Regions from separate parts of the Pseudomonas sp. RL_15y_Pfl2_60 genome, predicted to be linked through region 2. Evidence: predicted binding sites of a transcription regulator. Region 2 holds the regulator's gene; the other holds the start of a gene.
What was found. Region 2 encodes FliA, which starts transcription of late flagellar genes. Its sites were predicted from a motif close to CTAAAGTTTNNNNNNNNNNNGCCGNTAA; they were not measured.
Positions count from the first base shown of each region.

Region 1: AACY26_RS18235 (methyl-accepting chemotaxis protein) is a predicted target of FliA. The motif match lies at 1,278-1,305, and genes of this name have one in related genera.

Region 1 covers NZ_CAXAOE010000006.1:396,166-399,513, forward strand. The annotation lists gene AACY26_RS18235 (methyl-accepting chemotaxis protein) at 1-1,249, opposite strand, end outside; gene AACY26_RS18240 (LysR substrate-binding domain-containing protein) at 1,539-2,483, opposite strand; gene AACY26_RS18245 (cation:dicarboxylate symporter family transporter) at 2,608-3,348, shown strand, end outside.
Region 2 covers NZ_CAXAOE010000002.1:792,383-795,730, forward strand. The annotation lists gene AACY26_RS08800 (chemotaxis protein CheA) at 1-116, opposite strand, end outside; gene AACY26_RS08805 (protein phosphatase CheZ) at 129-917, opposite strand; gene AACY26_RS08810 (chemotaxis response regulator CheY) at 937-1,311, opposite strand; gene fliA (RNA polymerase sigma factor FliA) at 1,441-2,187, opposite strand; gene fleN (flagellar synthesis regulator FleN) at 2,184-3,014, opposite strand; gene flhF (flagellar biosynthesis protein FlhF) at 3,128-3,348, opposite strand, start outside.

The sequences.
Region 1 (3,348 bases), on a different contig from region 2:
GTGCCCTGACTTCATCCGCGACCACAGCAAAACCCCGGCCTGCCTCACCAGCTCTCGCCGCTTCAATTGCAGCGTTCAGGGCCAGTAGATTGGTTTGCTCGGCAATGGCCCGTATCACATCGAGCACCTTGCTGATGTCGGTCGCCATCACCACAAGCGACTGCACCTCGCTCGAAGTGGCCTCGACATTAGAAACCACAAGGTTAATCGCGCTAACTGTTTCGTCGACCTGAGCCTTGCCTGCTGCTGCAGATTCGCTGGACTGCGAAGTCATCTGCGATGTCGAGGACGCATTGCTGGCGACTTCCTCGACCGCGGCGCTCATTTCATTCACAGCGGTAGCCGCCATCTCAATTTCATGACTTTGTCGCTGAATCGTCTGCGCAGCACCTTCGGTGACGGCATGCATTTCTTCAGACGTCGCGGCTAGCTGGGTTGATGAATCGCCAATCATCGCCAGGGCATCACGCAACTTAGTCTGCATGATGGCTAATGACGCAATCAGTTTCGCAGCTTCATCCGAGCCCTCAACGATGATCTGCTGGCTCAAATCGTTATCGGCGATACGCTCAGCAATTGCCAATGAATAGCTAATGGGCACTGTCAGGCTTCGGGTATACAGCAGGGCAAGAATTATAGTGGCAGCAAAACCAATGGCGATCGACACCCAAACCACTATCTGGGTCTGCAAGTAAATTGCATCTGCCTCGATACCTGCTCTCTCAGCTTTTTCATCATTGACCCTAGCAAGCTCGTCCAAGGCAGCTTGAACCTGCTGTGCCGCCACTCGCATGTCGCTGCTAGATTGTTTAACAGCAGCCTCTAGATCCCCGCGGGCAATGGTCGCAAGGTATCTATCCTGGGTGATAACGTAAGCATCCCGCGTTTTGACAAAGTCAGCGTACGCCTCACGTCCCTCTGGAGTGATGATGTATGGAAGCAGCGACTCCATGTGGCCGGTTATCCGCACCCGTGCCTGCTTGATGTCATTAAGTGCCTTAGCGGTACGCTCTTTAGGTTCTAGCGCGTTCCTTAGGCGTGCATTATTGGCTCGAATCCCCGTGAACTCTTGATCCATTTCACTGACGATTTTGATACTGCTCAAGACGTTAGTCTCCACATACGTCTCGAAATCATTCAGTTTTCCTGCCTGATACAACGACAGCAGACCTATAGTCATGATTATCAGACAAAAAAAGCCAAAACAAATAATAGAGCGAGGTGCCAATTTCAGTTGTCTTAAAATCATCAAAGTACCCTCCTAGGTTGGTAACTAACTATCGTTACCCCTAATGGAAACTTTACTTTGAGCCCCACTAACCCACAAAACCCATACTAAAGTTATGGGTAATCTAATTCAGCCAATAATTATTGGCTTCTGGATCGAGCTACGCGCTCTAGCCTGCTATTTTTGCGAAAACGCGCCCGCGCTATCGCACAGATGTCAAAGCTGGTGGGCACGGCCTGACTACGGTTTCGGCGCAATAGTCTGGGCACCGCAAACTGCGGGACGCAGCAAGAAGCTGGCGCCTCACCGATCAACTGGAGTGCTGTACCGAGCGCTTGCGGTATTGGCTGCTCAACTGCTGGGCCAGCTCAATGAAATGGGTGATAAGTGGCGACTGGTTGAAGCTGCGGCACAGCAGCGTGATTGGCGCGGTCAGTCGGGGCTTGGCATCGCGTATGCGGCAATAGACAACGCTGCCTTCATGAAAGCCCTGCATAGAGGCTGGCACCACTGAGATACCTGCACCCGCGGCCACCAAGCTGACATTGGTCAGCATGCGCTCAACCTCAAAGGCAATTGTCGGTTCAAAACCGGCATTGCGACACGCCTGCACAAGATTGGCGTACATGCCGGGAGCTCCAGGCCGGCGAACCAGGATAAAGCGCTCATCCACCAGATCGGCCAACGACACACTCATTTCACTGGCGGGCGATTGCCCTTTGAGCAACGGATGACCTGATGGCAGTGCCAGCAACAGCTCTTCATTCAACAAACGCTGATATTGCGCGGACTTGGGATGCGCGACCGGCGCACGAAGAATGCCGATGTCGGTATGCTCGGCCATGACGTTCTCGGTCAGCTCGCTGGCGTTGCCTTCATGCAGACTGATATCAACTCCCGTATAGCGTTCCCGGTAACTGCGGATAATCTGCGGAATCAACGGATGTGAAGCTGCCGAACTGGTGAAACCAACACTCAAGGTGCCTTCTATACCCTGCGCCGTTCGCGCGGCCTTGAGTGAGCCAAGCTCTACCCTGCGCAGAATATCTTTGGCTTCGCCCAGGAAAACCTTACCGCCTGCGGTCAGAGCAACGCCTTTGGGATGACGCACAAAAAGATCAAACCCAAGCTCCTGCTCCAATGCGCGAACCTGTTGGCTCAAGGGCGGTTGCTGCATGTTCAGCCTCGCAGCGGCACGGGTGAAATGCTGTTCCTCAGCGACCATGACGAAGTAACGAAGATGACGCAATTCCATGACGAGTTCACCATGTGTCGAGTGAGTAACTGCGCTGCACGATACCGAATCCACGGGTGATGGGATAGGATGTGAGACCCCGGACGGCGCAGGGGATTAAACCAATAATAATTAAGAATTACTGATGCTCAGAGTTGTTCGTTCTGGTCTTGCTCAGTTGATGCTGGCGGTAGTGCTTGGCAGCCTGCTGGGTGTCTGGAAGCCCTCGTTGGCAATCGAAATGAAAGCCTTCAGTGACCTGTTTATTGCAGCGGTGCGCTTGATCACGCCGGTTGTGATGTTCGTGCTCATTGCCTCAAGCGTGGCCGGTTTGCGCGGATACGGCACGAGCCTGAAGCTGGGCCTGAGCACAGTTGGCTATTGGCAGCTAATGTCACTGCTCTCCTTGGTCTGTGGCTTGTCGGTTACCTTGCTCCTACAGCCCGGGGCGGATATGCCCATGCTCGAACAGGGCAACCCGCACACCGCGGCAACGGCTGATCTTATCTCTGTCTCACACTTACCCACATTGCTCGCTGCTGCATTCGGCCACAGCATAATCTTCAAAGTACTGCTTGCCGCCTTGGTGGCGGGGCTCTTGCTCGGCCTTTCAGGTGACAAGGGAATCAGACTCAGGCAGATGCTTGATGATTCTGTCGGCCTTGTATTCCGGGTAATGCGATTTATTATTCGCTTCGCCCCGCTGGCCGCCTTTGGCGCCATTGCCTTTACCATCAGTGTTTACGGCGCTGCCGCGACCATTCCTCTGGCGAAATTCGTCGCTACCGCCTACGCCGCCAGCCTGCTGTATATCCTTGCCGTATTGACACTAGCGCTTGGCTTGAGTGGCGTCAGCCTGTGGCGGCTAGTGGGCTACATCAAGGAA
Region 2 (3,348 bases):
TTCATATCATCCGGGCGGCTCTCAAGCTCAACCAACTGCTCGGACAATTGTTCGAGTATCTCGCCGGCCTCTACCAGGAAGTCCTGGAGAATTTCTTCATCGGCGCCGAAGCTCATATGGACGTGCTCCTAAAATCCCAGACTGGACAACAGATCATCGACGTCATCCTGACTTGCAGCGACGTCATCAAGCTTATCGGCATGAATCTGCGGACCTTCACCCTGAGATGGATTTTTTTCTTGTTGTTTTTCTGCACGCAATGCTTCCTGGTCATGTTCGATGCCTGCATAGCGATCAACCTGAGTGGCCATGAGCATCAACTTGAGCAGATTGCTTTCAACTTCAGTGACCAGCTGGGTGACGCGCTTTATCACCTGGCCAGTCAAGTCTTGGTAGTCTTGCGCCAAGAGGATGTCGTTCAAGTGCCCTGACAACTTGCCACTGTCTCGTTCGCTGTTGACCAGGAACAACTCGACCCGCTTGGCCAGCTCACGAAAATCCTCGGCGCCCATCTCGCGGCGCATGAAACGCCCCCAATCGGCACTCAGGCTTTGCGCTTCGGTTCGGATATCATTAACCAGCGGCGCGCTTTGCTCGACCAGATCCATGGTGCGATTGGCCGCATCTTCGGTCATCGTCACCACGTAATTGAGGCGTTCGGTTGCGTCGGTAATCTGCGAGACTTCAGTCGCATGCGGTAGGCGCGGGTCAAGCTGGAAGTTGACTATTGCGCTGTGCAACTCGCGCGTCAGCTTGCCGACTTCGTGATAAAGACCACGGTCGCGCACTTTGTTCAGTTCATTGATAACCTGGACCGCATCACCAAAATTGCCGCGTTCAAGGCTTTCGAGCAATTGGTGGGCATTACTTTTCAGGGTCGATTCAAAGTCACCCACTTGGGAATCATCGTGTTCCATAACAACCTCAGCGCAGACATCAGCCGTTTACACGCTCAAATATCTTTTCTATTTTTTCTTTAAGCACTTGAGCAGTGAAGGGCTTCACCACGTAGCCATTCACACCGGCTTGCGCAGCCTCGATGATCTGGTCACGTTTGGCTTCAGCGGTCACCATAAGTACTGGCAGTTGTTTCAACCGTTCATCCGCACGCACTGCGCGCAACAACTCGATACCGGTCATTCCCGGCATGTTCCAGTCAGTCACCAGAAAATCGAAACTGCCGCTTTGCAGCATTGGCAGTGCGGTTGTGCCGTCATCGGCTTCAGCAGTGTTGGTAAACCCCAGGTCACGCAGGAGGTTTTTAATAATGCGGCGCATCGTTGAAAAGTCATCAACGATGAGGATTTTCATGTTCTTGTCCAAGTCGACCTCCGTACCTTCCCCAGTGCATTCAGCAGCCTGAATGCACCCTATAATCGTGAAACCGGCCTGGCTAGGCACATGCGTGCCTCGCTATACAAGGTTTTCAGTATCCAACTATTATCCGGCTCGCCACTCACCCAGGCGCGCGCGCAAACGTGCGGCGCATTGGCTGTGCAATTGACTTACCCGAGACTCACTCACGCCCAGCACTTCACCGATTTCCTTGAGGTTGAGTTCTTCGTCGTAATACAACGAAAGAACCAATTGCTCGCGCTCTGGCAAGTTGCCAATTGCATCGGCAAGTGCTTTTTGAAAGCGCTCTTCCTCAAACTCGCGTGAAGGCCCTGACTGACCGTTACTTACATCTTCATGCAGGCCGCTATTTTCTCCGTCCTCAAGCAGGTCGTCAAAACTGAATAGGCGGCTGCCCAAAGTGTCGCCAAGAATGCCGTAGTAATCTTCGAGACTCAATTGGAGTTCGGCCGCAACTTCGTGATCTTTAGCGTCACGACCTGTTTTTGCTTCAATTAATCGAATTGCATCACTGACCATGCGGCTATTGCGATGCACCGAACGCGGTGCCCAATCACCTTTGCGCACTTCATCGAGCATTGAGCCGCGGATACGAATACCGGCAAAAGTCTCAAAACTTGCACCTTTGGAGCCGTCGTATTTTTTTGAAGCTTCAAGCAAGCCGATCATCCCGGCTTGAATCAAATCATCGACCTGGACATTCGCGGGCAAGCGCGCCAAAAGGTGATAGGCAATCCGCTTGACCAGTGGCGCATACCGTTCAATCAGCTGATGTTGCAAGTCTTTACCTTGCGCTTTGCTATACATTCGAAGTCCAGACGCCGCTGTCATGCCGGCGTGTCAGTAGCAGGTTGTTGCACCAGACGCTCGACAAAAAACTCCAGATGCCCGCGCGGATTGGCAGGTAAAGGCCAGGTGCAGACCTTCTGGGCTATTGCTCGAAACGCCATGGAGCATTTTGAACGTGGAAATGCTTCAAAAACTGCACGTTGCTTCTGCACGGCTTTGCGTACCGACTCGTCATAAGGAACGGTGCCGACGTATTGCAGTGCAACATCGAGGAAACGGTCTGTGACCTTGCTCAGTTTAGCGAACAGGTTTCGCCCCTCTTGCGGGGTGTGCGCCATATTGGCCAGCACCCGGAAGCGATTCATGCCGTAATCGCGATTGAGCAGTTTGATCAGGGCGTAGGCATCGGTGATTGACGTTGGCTCATCACAAACCACCACCAGCACTTCTTGCGCCGCGCGAACGAAGCTGACAACCGAGTCGCCGATTCCGGCAGCGGTGTCGACAATCAACACGTCGATATTTTCACTGATGTCGCTAAACGCCTGGATCAAACCGGCATGCTGCATGGGTGATAACTGGACCATGCTTTGCGTGCCTGACGCAGCAGGCACAATGCGAATACCGCATGGCCCCTGGATAACCACGTCGCGCATGTCGCATTCGCCACTGATGACATCTGCCAGCGTACGCTTCGGTGTAAGCCCCAGCAGTACATCGATGTTCGCCAGCCCCAAGTCAGCATCCATCAGCATTACGCGCTTGCCTTCCTCGGCCAGCGCCATTGCCAGGTTGACGGATACGTTGGTTTTACCGACGCCGCCCTTACCACCAGTAACTGCAATTACTTGCACTGGGTGCATAGCCATTTAATTACGCTCCTTGTTCACGTTGGTCAGAAGCATCTTGTCCATTGAGCTTCGACTAAGATGAACACAACAAGCTTGCATGCAAGCTGTATCAAAGATCATGTGGTGACGCATCAACTCGCCTGTTTTGCCGGTTGCTGGTAAAGGCCCGCAAAGACTTCAGCCATGGTGTCTTCACAGGGTTCCTCTTGAGCTTGAAGGCCAACTGCGCGGCTGACCAACTGATGGCTGCGCGGCAGCTGTAAATCATCAGGAATGCGGGGGCCATCAGTCACGTAGGCAACTGGCAGGCGCTGACTCATCGCCAACCCCAGAACCTCACCCATACTTGCTG